Regions from separate parts of the Gorillibacterium terrae genome, predicted to be linked through region 2. Evidence: riboswitches for the same ligand, from Rfam matches in the RefSeq annotation. Region 2 holds a riboswitch; each other region holds the start of a gene.
The links. Region 2 has a riboswitch for cyclic di-AMP ahead of ACSEXS_RS21880 (hypothetical protein). Riboswitches for the same ligand answer to the same signal wherever they lie in the genome.
Positions count from the first base shown of each region.

Region 1: linked by a shared signal. The riboswitch ahead of ACSEXS_RS21025 (resuscitation-promoting factor) and the one ahead of ACSEXS_RS21880 (hypothetical protein) in region 2 are both predicted to bind cyclic di-AMP.
Region 3: linked by a shared signal. The riboswitch ahead of ACSEXS_RS05975 (C40 family peptidase) and the one ahead of ACSEXS_RS21880 (hypothetical protein) in region 2 are both predicted to bind cyclic di-AMP.
Region 4: linked by a shared signal. The riboswitch ahead of ACSEXS_RS15950 (KamA family radical SAM protein) and the one ahead of ACSEXS_RS21880 (hypothetical protein) in region 2 are both predicted to bind cyclic di-AMP.

Region 1 is NZ_JBPPGI010000008.1:22,505-27,062, forward strand. Features, by position in the region: cyclic di-AMP (ydaO/yuaA leader) riboswitch at 208-394, shown strand; gene ACSEXS_RS21025 (resuscitation-promoting factor) at 769-1,884, shown strand; gene rnmV (ribonuclease M5) at 2,024-2,599, shown strand; gene rsmA (16S rRNA (adenine(1518)-N(6)/adenine(1519)-N(6))-dimethyltransferase RsmA) at 2,592-3,488, shown strand; gene yabG (sporulation peptidase YabG) at 3,580-4,491, shown strand.
Region 2 is NZ_JBPPGI010000010.1:23,175-27,732, reverse strand. Features, by position in the region: gene ACSEXS_RS21885 (U32 family peptidase) at 1-2,026, shown strand, start outside; cyclic di-AMP (ydaO/yuaA leader) riboswitch at 2,194-2,344, shown strand; gene ACSEXS_RS21880 (hypothetical protein) at 2,533-3,033, shown strand; gene ACSEXS_RS21875 (ArnT family glycosyltransferase) at 3,228-4,427, shown strand.
Region 3 is NZ_JBPPGI010000001.1:1,411,371-1,415,928, reverse strand. Features, by position in the region: gene lpdA (dihydrolipoyl dehydrogenase) at 249-1,670, opposite strand; gene ACSEXS_RS05975 (C40 family peptidase) at 1,850-2,680, opposite strand; cyclic di-AMP (ydaO/yuaA leader) riboswitch at 2,709-2,971, opposite strand; gene ACSEXS_RS05970 (hypothetical protein) at 3,304-3,519, shown strand; gene ACSEXS_RS05965 (copper amine oxidase N-terminal domain-containing protein) at 3,587-4,549, opposite strand.
Region 4 is NZ_JBPPGI010000004.1:187,677-192,234, forward strand. Features, by position in the region: gene ACSEXS_RS15930 (response regulator) at 1-495, shown strand, start outside; gene ACSEXS_RS15935 (class D sortase) at 531-1,190, shown strand; gene ACSEXS_RS15940 (NUDIX hydrolase) at 1,287-1,706, opposite strand; tRNA gene ACSEXS_RS15945 (tRNA-Met) at 1,877-1,950, shown strand; cyclic di-AMP (ydaO/yuaA leader) riboswitch at 2,109-2,247, shown strand; gene ACSEXS_RS15950 (KamA family radical SAM protein) at 2,444-3,592, shown strand; gene ACSEXS_RS15955 (hypothetical protein) at 3,750-4,130, shown strand.

The DNA of each region.
Region 1 (4,558 bases), on a different contig from region 2:
CCGGGAAGCAAGAAAACTATAAAAAACCGAGTATCGCTCCGATTCAGGGCGATTTAGCGAGCATTGGCCTCTTCTCTTTCGGCGATTTCCGCTTATCAGGCGGATTTGGCCCTTTTTTGCTGCATGCGGACCGTTTGGCGCCCTTTACATGTCTCGCCGTCAGGGCGTATCATACATTCAGGATAACTTAATATACCATGCCAATTTTCCAAAAGTTCGCTGAGTTCCATTTGGGAAACGGGGGAACCGCAAGCGAAGGGCCGCTTATCCAAACGGGCCGTTCGCGGGTTTTAGGGGTGAATCGCAAGGGGAGGAGAACGTTCCTGTCCGAGCGTAGGGCGACTCTCTCGTCCGAATCCGTCAGCTAACCTCGTAAGCGTTGAAGAGAGAGGTATTGATCGGGCGGGTCTACGTAGCCACGAGAAGTCCTCTTCTTATGGCTTTTTTGTGTCCAAAATCGCCATGAGAATCTCAAATGGGAAAAAACAGGAACGGAGGTGAGGAAGCGGAAGTGCCGTTTTACGATCTGGCAAATGGTAAACGGAAATTGGCGAAGTGAGAGTTCCGCAATCGAGCGTTCCTTATCGGCGCGGTTGCGAAGCAAGACGACTACCAAAATCCATAGTCACGTCAGATGGAATCATGCATAACAGTCGATGGCGAGGCTTTCAAGGAGGACCGAAACAAGTGGGAGATCAGGCAAACCGAACCCCCCATGAGAAACGATCATCCAGCATGTCCTTCGCATTGCGTTGGAAGCATGAAAACGTGCGCAGGTTTACATTTCTTGCCTTGTTCACCCTCGTGGTGACCACTATGTTTTTCATGTTGCTGAACGGCACCCAGACCAAGAGCGTGGCTCTGGTCGTTAACGGCGAGGAGCAGGTGCTTAAAACCAAGCACCACACCGTCGAGCAGTTGTTGGATGAAGCGAATGTCCAGGTCGGCGCATACGACCGCATCTCGCTGGCGCTGGACGCGCCGCTGAAGCATGGAGACCGGATCGCCATCGAGCGGGCCCGGACGATCGAATTGGACGCAGACGGCAAGGTGCAGACGTTACATACGGTAGCGAAGACCGTAGAAGCCGCATTGGACGAATTCCATATCGCCGTGGACCAAGACGACCGAATCACTCCGTCGCTGACCGCCGCTCTGGCGGAGAACAATCAAGTCAAGATCGTACGCGTCACCAAGGAAAAACAGCAAGTCGCCGTACCCATTGCCTTCAAAACCACCACGAAGCAAGACGCAACGCTGCTTAAAGGCAAGCAGCAGACCCTCCAGGAGGGCAAGGCTGGCAAGAAAATCGTGACCAAGGAAAGAATTTTCGAGAACGGCGTTATGGTCAAGGAAAGCGTCCTTGGCGAAACCATCGCCGCCCAGAGCGTGGCCAAAATCGTTGCAGTCGGAACCAAGAAACCGGTGGTTGCCCTGGCGGCAAAGCCGGCGGTAAAAACAACCGCGAAAACGACCGCGAAAACGACGGCCGCTAAGACAGAGAAAGCAAAGGCGCTCACCGTGGTGAAAGGCGGCGTGCCCATCAGCTATAAGAAGATCTTGAACAACGTAACCCTCACCGCTTATTCCGCAGGCGTTGAATCCACCGGCAAACGGCCGGGCGATTCCGGCTATGGCCTGACCCGCACGGGCACCCGGGTGACGGAGGGACGGACCATTTCCGTCGATCCGAACGTCATTCCGCTCGGCTGGTGGGTCTATATCGAAGGCGTCGGCTACCGGCGGGCCGAGGATACGGGCAGCGCTGTGAAAGGCGCGAAAATTGACGTTTACTATGACAGTGAGGATTACGCCCAGCAGTTTGGCCTCAAGCGAGGCTACACCGTGTATGTGATCGGGCCGAAGAAGCCGACGGTGGAGTAGGTCCGGGCATTGCGCCGGAAGGGGAAAATCCGTATACTTATCTATAACCAAGGAGAGGCCCGGTGCCTCTCCTTTTCGCACGGATTTCCCATTTTTTTGCTGGCGGAACCGTGTTCGAATAAACGGAGGGTTCAGCGCTTTGATAAAGGAAATCATAGTGGTCGAGGGCAAGGACGACACGACAGCCATCCGCCGGGCGGTGGAGGCGGAGACGATCGAGACCGGCGGCTCGGCGATCAACGAAGCCGTCTATCGGCGGATCGAGCGGGCGCAGGCGACGCGCGGCGTCATCATCTTCACCGACCCGGACCATGCGGGGGAACGGCTGCGCAAGCTGATCTCCGCCCGCGTGCCGGGCTGCAAGCACGCTTTCATCACCCAGGAGGAAGGGCGGAGGAAGGACGACATCGGCGTCGAGAATGCGTCGCCGGAGACGATCCGCTCGGCGCTTATGCGGGTGAAGAGCGAATTCCGCGAGCAGCCGGGAGAGATCGGGCTGGACGATCTGATGGAAGCCGGACTGCTCGTCCATCCCGATGCCGCCCGTCGGCGGCTCGCCGTCGGCAATGCGCTCGGCATCGGGTATGCCAACGGCAAGCAGTTCCTGAACCGGTGCCGGATGTTTCAGATCACCCGGTCGGAATTCGCAGAGGCGGTGGCGGCTATGCTGGCCGAGTTGGACCCTGCCGGAATGGAGGACGAGTCCCATGAATGAACCGAGAGCCGATATCGCCACGCCCAAACGGACCCAGGAGATCGTCCGCCGCTACGGGCTGACCATGAAGAAGAGCCTGGGCCAGAACTTCCTGATCGACCGCAATGTGTTGGCCAAGATCGTGGGAGCCACAGGGCTTACGGAAGACCGCGGAGCCCTGGAGATCGGCCCCGGCATCGGCGCCCTGACCGAGCAGCTCGCCCGCGCCGCAGGACGCGTCGCGGCGATCGAGATCGACCAGCGGCTCTTGCCGGTGCTGCAGGAGACGCTGGCCGATTACGGCAACGTGAAAGTCATCCACGGCGACGTCCTCAAGCTGCCGCTCGGCGAGCTGTTCGAGCGGGAATTTGCCGGATGCGCCGAGGTGAGCGTCGTCGCCAATCTGCCTTATTACGTGACGACGCCCATCATCATGAAGCTGCTGGAAGAGAAGCTGCCGCTTGCGAACATCGTCGTCATGATTCAGAAGGAGGTGGCGGAGCGGATGGCCGCCTCCCCCGGCACCAAAGACTACGGCAGCCTAAGCGTCGCCGTCCAGTATTATTGCGAGCCGGAGCTCGTGGCCATCGTGCCGCATACGGTGTTCATCCCCCAGCCGCAGGTGGATTCGGCCGTGATCCGGCTGCGGCTGCGCAAGGAGCCGGCCGTTCGGGTGCGGAACGAGCGGCTGTTCTTCGAGACCGTGCAGGCGGCCTTCGCCCAGCGGCGGAAGACGCTCGGCAACAACCTGCTCGCCCGCTTCTTCGGCAAGGGAGGGCGCGAGGAGATGACCCGGCTTCTGGCGGAGCTGGACATCGACCCCGGGCGCCGGGGCGAGACGCTGAGCCTGGAGGAATTCGCCCGGCTGGCGGACGCGCTCGACGGTCGCGAGAACGCCCCGGAGAGCTGACAACCGCCCCGTTCGGCGCCTGACGGAAACCGCCCGCCCGCCATACACCAAACGCCCACCCGCTCCATAGGATGATGGGGGAGGCGATGGAATGCGGCAGGGCGATCTGGTAGTGCGCAACTCGTACGGCGGGGACCTGATTTTTGTGCTCGGACCCGTCTATCAGGGGCAAGCGCTTCTCAAGGGGCTGGAGCTCCGGCTGTTGGCGGATGCGCCGCTCGAGGATTTGCGTCCGGCAGGTCCGGATGCGCTGCAGGCGGCCATAGACGACGAAAACCGGCGCGCGCGCCGTTCCATCCGGCAGCTCGACCGGCTTCGCGCGGCCCAGCACACGGGCATGCGCCAAAGCGGACGGCAGCAGACCGGTTATTTTGAAGTGCCCGGACGGGTGCTCCATCTCGACGGCGATCAAGGCTACCTGCGCAAGAGCATGGCGCTGTATAAAGAACTGCGGGTGCCCGCGGAAGGGTATTACGTGCCGGAGCCTTCGATGGCGGCGGCGGTGAGCTCGCTGCTCCCCAAGGTGAATCCCGACATCCTGGTGCTGACCGGGCACGACAGCATCCTCAAGGAGAGAAAGGCGCGGGATATGCAGAGCCTGGCGAGTTACAAGAACTCCCGCAACTTCATGAACGCCGTGCAGGCGGCGCGGCAGTTCGACCGCGGCAAAGACAGCCTGGTGATCGTCGCGGGGGCGTGCCAATCGCACTTCGAGGCGCTCCTGCAGGCCGGGGCCAACTTTGCCAGCTCTCCCGCCCGCGTGCTGATCCATGCGCTCGACCCGCTGGTGATTGCCGCCAAGGTCGCGTATACGCCCTCGAACAGCACCATGCGGATTCCCGAGGTGCTGTCCGGAACGCTGAGCGGCTTGGAGGGATTGGGCGGAATCGAGACGCGGGGCGTTTATCGAGTCGGGATGCCACTGGTCGAATGGAAGGAATCCGGCGAAACGGCCACAATAGCCAGTCAAAAGACGAGTAAAACAGGAAAAAGGTCAAGGTAATTTCCCTTAAAGCCGAGATTCGGCTTTTTTTTTCGAATTTTAACCAATATCCCCGTTGACAACGCAA
Region 2 (4,558 bases):
TCAGTGCCTGACCTCGGAGATGTGGGGCGGACGCTCGGCCAACCGCGGCGAATGCGCCCAGGCCTGCCGCCTCCCCTACGACCTCATGGTCGACGGCGTGCATCAACCGATGGGCGACATCACCTACCTGCTGTCGCCGAAGGACCTGGCGGCGATCGAGCTTGTGCCGGAGCTGATTGAAGCGGGCGTGACGTCCTTCAAGATCGAGGGGCGGATGAAGAGCCCCGAGTACGTGGCCAACGTGACCGCCAAGTATCGGGCGGCCATCGACCGCCATTTTGCCGGAGAGGACGCCGCGCCGTCGGCCGAAGAGCTGCGCGAGCTGCAGCAGAGCTTCTCGCGCGGCTTCACCTACGGCTTCCTGAAGGGGACGAACAACAAAACGCTGGTCGAGGGCACGTTCCCGAAGAGCCGCGGGGTGTACCTCGGCCGCGTCAAGGAAGTGCTCAGGGACGCCGTCCTCTGCGAGCTGGAAGCGCCGCTGAAGCGCGGCGACGGCATCGTCTTCGACGCCGGCGACCCGACGCAGAAGGAAGAGGGCGGGCGGGTCTACGACCTGCGCCGCAAGGGCGTCAAGCTGGAGGGCGAAGCGCCCGGAGGCTTGATCGAGATCGTTCCGGGCCGGAATGACGTCGCCCTCGGCCGGATTCATGTCGGCGATCGCGTCTGGAAGACCAACGATCCGCAGCTCGACAAGCGGCTGCGCCAGACCTTCGAGACCGATAAGCCCTATCGGACCTTCCCGGTTAAGGTCAAGGCGCTGGCTGTGCTGGGAGCGCCGCTCAAGACCTGGTGGACCGATCTGGCCACAGGCACGACCGTACAGGCCGAGTCCGAAGCGCTGCTGGAGCAGGCGCTGAAGCGTCCGCTCGACGAGGCGGTGCTCGCCGAGCAGTTCGGCCGTCTCGGCGGCACCCTGTTCGAGCTGGCGGAGCTCGATGCCGTCCTGACGGACGAGCTGATCGTGCCGGTCCGCGAGCTGAACCGCATCCGCCGCGAAGCAGTCGAAGTCTTGACGGCCGCGCGCGAGCAGCCGCCCGTCTACACGCTGCGCAGCCAAGCCGAGGTGCTCGCGTCCTGCGCCGAAGATGACTTCCGCCCGGAGCAAGCTCTCCGGCAACCGGCGGCGAACGAAACGGCTGGCCTGGCACAAACCGCCGCGCCTAAGCCCGAGCTGACGGTGCTCTGCCGCACGCTGGAGCAGGTGCACGCCGCTCTGGCCGCCGAAGCGGAGTTCCTGTACGCCGACTTCGAATTCATCAAGCAATTCCCGGCGGCGGTGGAAGCCGTGCGGGCGGCGGGCGCCCGGATCGCGCTCGCGACGCCGCGCATTCACATGCCCGGCGAGACCGGCTTCTTCCAGCACATCCTCCGGCTTCGGCCGGATGCGGTGCTCGTGCGCAACACCGGCGCTTTGTACTACTTTATGCGCGAGCGGCAGCTTCATCCCGGTGCGGCTCACCCCGAGCTGATCGGTGACTTTTCGCTCAACGTCGCCAATCACAAGACGGCGGCGCTGTTCCTGGAGGCGGGCCTCAGCCGCATTACGCCTTCCTATGACCTGAACATCCAGCAGATGCTGGACCTCCTGGAGCGGACCGACGCTTCGCGCACGGAGCTGGTGCTTCATCAGCATCTGCCGATGTACCATACCGAGCACTGCGTCTACTGCACCTTCATGAGCGAGGGCACGGATTACACCAACTGCGGACGGCCGTGCGAGAGCCACCGCGCTTCGCTGCGCGACCGGATCGGCATGTCGCATCCCGTCCGGGTGGACGAAGGCTGCCGCAACACCGTCTACAACGCCATCGAGCAGTCCGGAGCGGAGTATCTGCCGCAGTTCCGCGCGCTCGGCGTCCGCCGCTTCCGGGTCGAGTTCCTGGAGGAGACGCCAGAGAAGGTGCGCGAGGTGCTCGGCTTGTACCGGCAGGCGCTCGCCGGGACGATTCCCGGCACGCAGGTCTGGAAAACCCTGAAGGCGACCAACCAGCTCGGCGTCACGCGCGGCCAGCTCGTCAGATAAGCGGGCGCAAACGACGCAAAACGGAGCGCTGCCGACCTAGCGCCAGCCCGGCGAAGAGCGGACGGGAAGAAAGCGTTTTTCAACCCCCGCATTCCCCGGAGAGGGCTTAAGCCCCTTGAGGCCGGGCTTTACAGGAAAGCCCGGCGGGAGTATGATACGTTTCGTGATTACGACACACGCTGAATCCCGAACAGGGAACGGGGGAACCGAGGCGGCGCATGCGCCGCAGGGGTGAATCCGCCGGTGAATACCGGCGGTAGGGCGACTCTCACGTCCGAATCCGACAGCTAACCTCGCAAGCGTCTCGAGAGGGGCTTGTTTGAACGCGCACGCCGATCCGATCGTCCCGTCCAGGGACTTGATAAGGAGAAGCCGCGGGAAAGAGTCTCTTTCCCCGGCTTCTTTTTTGTTGTGCATAAAAGGCTGCCGGTGCTGTACGAACACGTTCAATTCGATCCGAACCGGCGCCCGCGCGCCGGTTCGGATCAACCGGGAGGAATCCAGCCATGAGTCAAGCGACTGCCACAACCGCAGCGAACCGGGACGGCCGGGAAGCCGGCCGGACAGAGGGAAGCTCCGCCGAGCGGGAGGAAGGCCCCGACGCGGCGAGACGGGTGATCGTCTCCGCGCCTGGCCCCGCCGGGGAGCAATTCATCCGCATGCTGAAGTATAAGAAAATCCCCTTCGCCGTCCTGATCAACCACCCCGATCAGAAGGAGCGCCTGGCGAAGCTGGGCGTACAGGATTTTGTTCAGGTGGACACCAAGGTGACGGACCTCGCAGCCGTGGCCGGCGATCCGCCGCGCATGGTCGTGCTGTTCGAGGACAGCCTGAACCTGACCTGCCGCTACCTGAAGCTGTGCAGCACCTGGACCGAGGGGCCGGTCTACGTCATCTCCCAGAACAGCATCCCCCGTCCGATCTATCGCTGCCTCGGCGCCAAGTCGGTCATCTACTCGCGCAGCGGCGAAGTCACGTACCTGCTGCAGGGCGTGACGGGCGTCTAACGCCGGTTAATGCCGCTTCCTGCCAAGCCTCGACACACGGGCACCCCATCCCCCCTACGGGACAGGGTGCCTTTTTGGCATGCCTGCCTACGGACACCCGAAGGATCGGGCAAAGGCTGGCCGACTCGCATACGGACATGCTATTCTGTAATCAAATGGAGAAGCTGACTCTTCTGCGAAAGGAACCGATTTCCTTGAGAACTAGACGCTATCGAATCGCTCTCATCCTGCTGATCGCGGCCGCCTTCGCCCTGCGGCTGGCTTACGCCGTGACGACGGACGGCGGCAAGCTGTCGCATGATGAGAAGAATTATTTGGAGCAGGCCGTCCGCCTGGTGGACAAGGGAGTATATGCCTATAACGAAGACGAGCCCAACGCCCGGGTAACGCCCGGCTACCCGCTGTTTGTGGCGGCCGTGGCAGGGATCGTCGGAACGGACCGTCTAAACGCGGTCGAGAATACCGTCCGCTATCTGCAGTGCGCCGTCGGAGCAGGGGCCGTCTTCCTGTTCTATGCTCTCGGCACCCGGCTGTGGAGCCGGCGGGCCGGGCTCGTCGCCGCCGCCGTCGCGGCCTTTTACCCGACGTATATCTGGTCGCCGCAGCTCATTACGACGGAGACGCTGTTCCTGACGGCATTCCTCGGCATGCTGTACGCCCAGTGGCTGGTCGTGGAAGAGAATCGTCCGCGCGACCATGTCGTCGCGGGCGCGCTGGTCGCCCTGACCGTGCTGATCCGGCCCCAGGTGCTGCCGCTTGCTGTCATTCCGTACGTGTTCCTCTGGGTTCGCGACCGGCGCTTGTATACCCGGGAAATTCTGGCCGCTATCGCAGCCTTCGCCGTCGTCATGCTGCCGTGGTGGCTCCGCAACGCCGTCACGCTGCATGAATTCGTGCTGACCGCCAAGGGAGGCATGGGCAATCCCTTCCTTGCGGGCACCGACCCGTATTTCAAGGGGACGATCGATTGGAACGAGGCGCAGAAGGGCGATCAATTCAAGGAAGGGCTGGAGCGGCTGAAGCAGGGCCTGAAGGACGATCCGTGGCTGTGGATTCGCTGGTTTACCGTCGGCAAATTCATGGTGCTGTTTAAGACGCCGCGTCTGACGCTGCCCGGTCCGCTCGCCGATCTGTTCACGGTGTTTCATCTGATCTTCGCCTGGGTCGGCTGGCTCGCGCTCCTCAGCTTCCGCAGCCGCCCGCTGCGGTTCCTGGCGGCCGGTCTGCTGCTGCTCACGGTCATCCAGCTCGCCTTCATCCCGGTGGCGCGGTACGCTTATCCGCTGTATGCCTTCCTGATGCTCGGCTTCGGCTGGGCGGTGTCGCTGTTGTGGAACCGGCTTCGCGGGGAAGAGCCCCGGGGCTACGGCTATCCGAGCGAATACCGGTTTTGAGCGCGTAGGTGATCTCCGTCCATGAATTCCTGAAGCGCTTGATTCCTCGAATAGATCGGAGGACCAATGGAATACACTCCATCAACGGGCCGTTCTCCATCAAGGAAATGGGTGCCGACGATTTCCATTTG
Region 3 (4,558 bases), on a different contig from region 2:
ACCGGAGCTGTTCCGTTCATGCCAAAAAAGCCTTCCGGCCATCGCCGAGGCTGCTGAAAAAGTCGTCGCTCCGCATACGAATCATTCTTCCAATCGCTGTTGCCCCCGGATTTCTTTGATCTAACCGCTTTCTGCGGTCGAAATCCGCGGGCAAAGGCGACCGCTATCGCTTTTCCAGAACGATTTCGAACACTTCGCTTGTTTTTCAATGGCCTCGCCTTCGCCGTAGGGCTTCTTCTCCGGATGAGTTACAGATTCAGCGCGCTGCCGTCGACATCCAGCATGGCCTCCGCGAGCGCCTCCGACAGCGTCGGATGCGGATGGATGGCCTGACCGGCCTCCCAGGCGGTCGCGTTCAGGAAACCGGCCAGCGATGCCTCGCCGATCAGCTCGGTCACATGGCCGCCGACCATATGCACGCCGAGCAGATCGCCCGAATCGGCATCGGCCACCACCTTGACGAAGCCGCCGGTTTCTCCCTGCACCAGTGCCTTGCCGAGCGCCTTGAAGGGAAATTTGCCGACCTTCACCCGGCGCCCGGCGTCCTTCGCTTCCTGCTCCGACTCGCCGATGCCGGCCACCTGCAAGCGCGTATAGACACAGCGCGGCACTTCCCGGACGCGGAACGGATGGCCCTCCATCCCGGCGATGCGCTCAACCGCCGACACCGCCTGGTGAGCGGCCGCATGGGCGAGCTGCATCTTGCCGTTGACGTCGCCCACGGCGTAGATGTGGGCGACCGCCGTCTGCATGTAATCGTCCGTGCGGATAAAGCCGCGGTCGACGATGATGTCCGTATTTTCCAAGCCGATGCCTTCCGTGTTGCCGATCCGGCCCACCGCCACGATGGCGATGTCGGCCGTAAGCTCCGTCACCCCGGAGGCCAGCTCGGCGCTCAAGCGGACCCCGTCCTCCTCGGTTCGGACCGATTCGGCCAGCACGCGGGCGCCGGTCAGAAGCCGCACGCCGTCCTTCTTGAACCGGCGGGCCAGCTCCGCCGATACGTCTTTGTCTTCCTGCGGAAGCAGCCGGTCGGCGTATTCCACCACCGTCACGTCCGCGCCGAAGTCGCTTAAGAGGGAGGCGAATTCGCAGCCGATGACGCCGCCGCCGATGATCACCGCCGACCGCGGCACCTCTGTCAGCTCCAGCGCTTCGTCGCTGGTCAATATCCGCTTGCCGTCCGGAACGAGACCAGGCAGCGAGCGCGGACGCGAACCCGTCGCCAGGATCAGATGCTCGGGCACCAGCGTCTCGGTTTCGCCGTCCGCCGACTCCACGGCCACGCTTCCCGCCCGCGGCGAGAAGATCGAGGGCCCGATCAGCCGGCCTGTCCCGGAATAGACGTCGATTTTATTTTTCTTCATCAGGAATTGAACGCCTTTGTGCAACTGCTCCACGATGCGGTTCTTGCGTTCCTGGACCTTGCCCATGTTGACCCGGAAGCCGTCCGTTTCGATGCCGTACTCGCCGGCTTCCCGAAACTCGGCATAGACCTCGGCGCTGCGGAGCAGGGCCTTGGTCGGAATGCAGCCCCGATGCAGACAGGTGCCTCCCAGCTTTTCCTTCTCCACCAGGGCGACCCGCTTGCCGAGCTGAGCCGCCCGGATTGCGGCCGTGTAACCGCCCACTCCGCCGCCCAATACGACAACCTCATAGGATTTGGACATCCTGTTCCCCTCCACCTGCAGCAATCTCATCGTTCCCCATTGTACCCGTTTGTCCCCGGCTTTGCCATCCCTTCGTTTTCTGCCTGCTCCCTGGGCTTCCATGAATGAAAAAAACGGCGCTCCGGAAGGAACGCCGTTCAGGCCGATTCGTGTGCGATTCTGTGGGGTAAGGAGGGGTATTAGGACGAGAAGACGCGTTTGGCGGTAAAATAACGGTTGCCCCAATAACCGGTATTCAAGGGATCGATGTGAATCCCGTTGGAGTTGGTCGCCGAGATAAATTTACCGTTGCCGATATAGATGCCGACGTGGTTGGCCGGCGCCTTTTGCGTGGAAGAGAAGAATACGAGATCGCCCGGCTTGGGCGAGAATACGCTCGTTCCGGTACTGGAACGCATGCCGTCGGCGGTCCGGGGAACCGAAACCTGCTGCTTCTTCAGCAGGTATTGGACGAAGCCCGAGCAATCGAAACCGGACGGGGTCGAACCTCCCCACATGTAGGGAACGCCTAAGTATTGCTTGGAATTTGCGACAAGCTTAGCGGCCTTGCTTTCGGTTTTGGCCTGAATGACCGGAGCATGTTCTTTGCCGTCGGCCTCGACGATGGCAAGCTGAACGGCGGCATTCCACTTCACTTCCGTATCAAACGATTCGGACACAAACCGGAGCGGGACATAAGTACGATTTTGCGAAACGACGGCTTTGGTATCGAGGGCAAGGGTCCGGCCATTGACGGTGGCTTTGGCTTGGCCCGTGGTCAGCGTGATCGTGCGATTTTTGCCGGTGATTGTAACCTTTACTTGGTTTCCTACGTCTGTAGAGGTAACCGAGTATCCCATCTTCTCGGAAACGATGCGGACGGGAATCTGGGTGCGGCTGTTGCCGTCGACAAAGGGCTGCGCGTCGGGAAACGAAACCAGCGAGTCGTTGATTTGCACCTTGACGGGGCTCTGGGCGGCTTCGCTCTGCTGAGCATACAGAAGTCCGGACGCAAAGACGGCAGACGACAACAGGACGGTCTTGGTGACTTTATTCAGTTTAAGTTCCTCCTAGTGCCTCCGAGGTTAGTTGACGGATTCGGGAAGAGGTGCTCTCCCTAGCTCGACGGGTTACCCCGCAAGCATTCACCCCGCTAACCAAGCTGCCGAATCTTACCGTCGGCGGCGCGCTTCGGCGCCCTTTCGCTTGGTTACGTCGAATGGCTCGCCGAAATTAGCGCAGTGCGCTCTCCATTCCGGCCAGCCCGACAAAGAAATCCCCCGTACCGGTCCTGCGAGAACCGGATTCGGCAAATTGTAGTAATAACAGCACATTGTCTAGGGTATCATGCGAGTTACGCATAGACAATAGCCAAATGGTGGATGTCCCGGCATAATAGGAAGAACCTCCTACCGGGATTTTTTGATTTTTTGTCACATTCTCGGCACAAAAAAAATCCGCCGGTTCCAACTACCGGCGGCAAAATCGGAGAAAAAAAGGTTATGAAGCAAGCCGAAGCTTGCATTAATAGTATATCACCAAATATATACGTCTGACACAGGTTGACGGGTGGTAAATCCGACCAGGCCTTCCCCGTCCCCCCGGCATATCCAGCCCAAGCGCTTCATACCTTGATAGGGGGAGGCGGACGGGCATGGATAAGAACGATCCCATCTACAGGGAAGAACGGCTCCGGCAGTTGGCCCGTTTGGACGAGCAGGACGAATGGGACGACAAGGAAAAGAAAAAGAAACAGCGCAAGAAACGGAAATTCATCTTCCTGACAATCCTTGCGTATCTCATGCTGCTGTACATTCTCTATACGGCGGCGCATCAACTGACCGGGTTCTCGCTGCGCTTCACCGGCTGATCGCCGCTCGACGAAAAAATCTCCCGCCATACTCCGGCAGGAGATTTTTTGTTTGCCTTTGCCCCGTTCAGCTTTCCTCGTCGAGCAGCCCCTTCTGATCCGCATCGTAAATCGCGGCGTACACTGAGAACGGAATCGTACTCAGGTCCGATTTTCCGTCGCTTGTGACATAGGCAGGAAGAACGATATGATCGTCCACTGAATAATCCCATTCCTCCGTCGCCGGGTCGTCCAGGCTGAGCACATAATCGCCCGTCCACTGGCCGTCCTCGATCTTGCCGTCCACCATCACATCGGCCGTGATCGGTTCGCCCTGTTCGTCGTCGGACGGAATCCGGGTTAGCAGGTAGGAATAGAACGCAACCGCCTTCTGGTCCCCGTAGCCGATGGTCCGCAGGTAAACTTGGTCCTTATTCAACGGAATCGGGTCCGGATGACGATACGTGTCCAGATCATAGCGGACCATCAGTTCGCCGGTGATCGAATCCTGCTGGTACCAGTACTCCTTCACCTGCGGCTTGTAGATGTTGACGCGATTCTTCGCTCCGTCCCACTTCACATGACAGTCGAGCGCTTGACCGATGAAGGCGAGCGGAACCATCGTGCTGCCGTTGACGGTCTGCGCGGGAACGTCCAGGATGACGTCCTTGTCCACGGCGTTCTCCTCCCAATCCTCGGAGGGGACAGCCTTGACGTGCGCCTTCGTCGACCCGAGCGTCAAGGTGACGGTCTTGTCGCCGATAAAGGTGGCGTACGAGGTGTCTTTTTTGGTCGCAGTCACCTTCCCGGTCTTCCCGTCGTACTGAATCTTGGCCCCAAGCGCTTCGAAGATCGCCCGCATCGGCACGAGCGTCCGTCCCTTCTGGACGACCGGCTGCTGGCTGGCGAAGCTCAGCTTGACCCCGTCGATATAGACGGTCGGGCTGGCCGGTACCGCCGCCTTGGCGGCAGCGAACGCCGCCGGAGCGCCGCCGAGCGCCAAGGTTGCGGCCAATGAAGCCGCCAGGATGGTTCTTGCTGGTTTGAACATAAATACCCT
Region 4 (4,558 bases), on a different contig from region 2:
GCGGAAATTCGCAGCGTGAGCCGGGGGGATGGGTATATGCTGGTGCTTAACGGGATCGAGGTCGATGCGGAAGCCTGGGAGAGCGACATCCAGCGGTTGGGCCCGATCGACGAATCCAACTGGGCGGCGGCGGTTCAACTGCTCAACCGGTACGAAGGAGACTATCTGGGCACGAGCGGCTATCTGTGGGCCGAGAACGAACGGCAGCGGCTGCTCGCCCTATGGCTCGGCAAGGCCCTTCTCGTTGGAGCCTTTTTGGTTCACAACCGCAAACTCCTGCAGGCCGCCGTGGTGTACCGGCGGGTGCTGGAGCTCCAGCCCTTTTCCGAGGAGGGGCATCTGGGCATGCTTCGCACCTACGCCAGTATGGGAGAACGCTCGCTGGTCATCAGCCACTACCGGGATTGGGCCGACCTGATGAAGGAAGAGCTGGGCATTGCGCCGGACGGCAAGATCGCCAGGTGGTATGACGCCTGGATTCATAGTAAAGTATAGGCAAACGGCTGAACGGTTGCGGGAGGAGGATGCCCATGTGGAAAAAGTTTGCGTATCTGCTCGTCATCGCGGGTCTTATCCTCATGATCTGGCCGAAGGCAAGGGAATGGGCGGATGACTACCGGCAGCATCAATTGCTGGAAGAGGCGAGAGCGGCGATGGCGGATGCGGAAGATCCGCCATCGCGGGAAGCCGATTATGAGCAGTTGTCCCAATTGTTCGCTCAGGGGGCGGGAGAGGAAGGCAGCCCGGCGCCCTCTGCCGAGCCCGACCCTACGCCTGCGAAAGCGAAAGCAATCAAGGGGGCGATCGCCATTCTCCGCATTCCCAAGATCGAGCTCGAGCTTCCGGTACTGGAAGGGGCGACCAAGGCCAATATGAAGGTGGGGGCGGCTCATATGAGCGAGACCTCTCCCTTCGGCGAGATCGGCAATGCCGCCATCGCGGCCCATCGGGCCTTTACGAAGGGCCGGCTGTTCAACCGGCTGAACGAGTTGGAGGTCGGGGATGCCCTGGAGCTGGAGCGAAAGGGACAGGCCGAGGAATACCGGGTCTTCCGGGTGGTGCGGGTGCTGCCGACCGATTTGTCGGTGCTGGAAGGCAACGGCAAGGATCGCATCATCACCCTGATCACCTGCGATCCGATGGATACGGCCACGCACCGGATCATTGTTCAGGCGAAGCCTGCCCCGTAGGGGAGGTTCTGAGTAAGGGCAAGACTGAACAAATTCTGAACATTTTCGCCGCAACGCTGCATAAAAAAAACCGTCGGCGCTGCCGCCGACGGCTCTTCATGGCTTCCATTTCTCATAAACCCCATATCGGACCATCTCGTGATGGATCTCCGCCGGAAGGATTCCGGGAAGCTCATCCGGCTGTACCCACTTCCAATCCGTGTGCTCTTCGGACAACCGAACTTCACCGCCCTGGTGAAAAGCTTCGTATGTCAGTAGCACCAACTGCCGCTCGGGACCGGTGAAAAAAGTCGTCGCGTACAGCAACTCGCCTATGGTGACGGTCAAGCCGGTTTCTTCCTCGATCTCCCGGCGGAGCCCTTCCACCAGGGTCTCGCCGAATTCCAGCTTGCCGCCGGGCCATTCCCACGTTCCGGCTCCGACTTCGTCCTTGGGGGTTCTTTGGACGACCAAGAGCCCTTTCGGGGAGCGTATGATTCCTTTCATGGCTACGACAATCTGCCGCCGCTGCGTCATGGCCCGCCTCCTTGAATCTTCTGTCTTTCGGTTTCGCCTCCGCAGGATAACAGAAATTGGCCGTTCTGTAAAACCGTCATAACCGTGGCTTCTTCCGCAGAGAAAAGCTTGGTTGCAGAGAAATAAAGTGTTGATTTCGTCAATCGAGTATGGTATTCTATAAGAGTTGACGCGGGGTGGAGCAGCCCGGTAGCTCGTCGGGCTCATAACCCGAAGGCCGCAGGTTCAAATCCTGCCCCCGCAATTGAATCGCAGCCCTTCGCTTCGGCGGAGGGCTGTTTGCTTTTATGTGGCCTTATGGCCGGACAACAAGCGTGCAACGTTTAAGGAACCCTGCCTAAAGCCATGGGCGGGGACAAAAAAATCGAAAGAAGGATTGCCGGGTCTTGTGAATCCGGTTACAATAGAAATGCGCTTAATTTCCGGCAACGGCCGGAATGCGGGGGAACCAAGTCTTTGGGGCGAATTGCCGATTACCGGCATAGGGAACCATCCATCCCGAGCCCGTCAGCTAACCTCGTCAGCAGTAGATGGGTCCATACTCCTAATCGAGACCGCATGCGAAAAGACCCTCTTATGAAGGGTCTTTTTCTGTTTGCATCGGCCCTTCTGGCTGAGTTACGGCTGTCTCTTCGTTGTCCCTTAACGCCATTCCATGCGGGAAAGGAGGCCGGAACGGATCGGAGATCCACGCAGGCGCAGCAGGCGCATCACGCCCACGTGAGGAGGAACGATCCATGGCGAAAGCCGATTACATGCTTCGGTTGGACAAGCTTCGCAAGTATTTGCCGGAGGAGGAAATTCGCAAGCTGGCTCCGGTGGCGGACCGTTATGCGTTTCGAGCGAATGCCTATTACCTGAACTTGATCGATTGGGAGAACCCGGCGGACCCAATCCGCCGGTTGGTGGTTCCGAATGAGGGCGAGCTGGCGGAATACGGCTGCCTCGACGCATCCGGCGAGGAGGCGAACTACGTCGTACCCGGTTGCCAGCACAAGTACGGGGCGACCGCCTTGCTCGTCGTGTCCGAGACCTGCTCCGCCTATTGCCGGTACTGCTTCCGCAAGCGGCTGTTCCAGCGGAACGGACAGGAAGCGGAGACCCATCCGGAGCCGGGGCTTGCCTATATCGCCGAACATCCCGAGATCAGCAATGTCCTGCTGACCGGCGGCGACAGCCTGATGCTGTCCTCGGAAAGGCTGCTTCAGATTCTGGATAAACTGGCGGACATCCCTCATGTGCGCATCATCCGTCTGGGCTCCAAGCTGCCGGTGTTTCAGCCGATGCGCATCTATGAGGACGAGGAGCTGCTGAACGGAATCCGCCGGTACAGCACGCCCAGCCGGCGCATTTACCTGATGGCGCATGTCGATCATCCCCGCGAGCTGACGGCCGAAGCGATTCGCGCTTTCCGGGCGATGCAGGAGGCTGGCGCCGTTGTGATGAACCAGACGCCGATTCTGCGCGGCATCAACGACGACGCAGCGGTGCTGGGCGAGCTGCTGGACCGCCTGTCCTGGGAAGGAATCGCCCCTTATTATTTCTTCATTAACCGGCCGGTCGCCGGCAACCGGGATTTCGTCGTCCCGCTGGAGCGGGCGTACCGCCTGACCGAGGAGGCCAAGGCGAGAACGTCTGGCCTGGGCAAACGGGTGAGGCTGGTCATGAGCCATGCCTCCGGCAAGATCGAAATCCTGGCCATCGAGCACGGCAAGGCGTTCTTGAAATATCACCAGTCCCGTGACGGCCATTACGGCAAGCTGATGCTGCTCCATTGCCCGCCGGAGGCCGCCTGGTTCGACGAACTTCCGGGATCGGAGGACCATTGGGCTCCGGGCGGAAGGGACGATTTGGTTGAATCTCAGGAAGCGGAAATGGACATTTGAGTTAAGTCACGGGAAGAGCTATACCTGCAAACCGGCGAGGGATGAGAACACCAAAATATCTTTATCATAAAGAGATATGGACTTATGACGCTGTAAATGACACCATGACAGTAACTAATACTTTACAGCGAAATAATTAATGGAGGGATTAAACAGCTTGAAAATAAAAGTCGAGAAACTAAATGAATTTTGTGAAAACTCAACAGTGAGTTTTTCAACAGAATACGGAAATGCCACAGCTAATTGGGATGGTGACTTACCCGAAGAAGGAAAGGAATATTTTGCTGAAATCGAAATCGGTGAGACATTTGTATTAGGAACTAACTTGAAGCTATGTGACGAAAATAAATTCTCTATTGGGATGGAAAAGGAGTCTGTATTTCTTACTGGTTTTTTAGAATCAGTGGAAAAAGATGGATATGCAGTCTTACGAGTGGGAGATTCTATCGTCTCCATAGAAATTATGGATGCGATACCTCCTGAAAGTTTTGTCATGGTTATCTCAAATGAAGTGACTTTATTTGATGTAAAATATTAGTATTTAATATTATTAGACCTTGATAGGCTTCGTGCCTTTCAAGGTTCTCTTTTTTGGACGGGGTGGGTGACGAATAAACCCATCATTCAACCAATAACACATCTAACTCATGTAATACCCGTATAAAGATTTCTTGAAGACGTTTGTAGGTACGATAAGGCTTGAATTGTTAACCTAAATAGCGCTATACCGATACAAAAACCAGGTTGATTATGGTCAGATTCCACTATGATTGACCTGTTTTTTATTAGCTTCGTTTTCTGCGGGTTTTTCAAAATTCATCGCATCCGAACATTACCCTAACTCGATTTAGACGCTAAGAAGGCAATCCATCGAAAAGTCATTGCAACTAATCGGAGGGATAGCCCGACTTTTATAGTGTCAGGAAGCAACAAAACTTTTTTCAACGGGAAGGTCAAGTGTAAAGG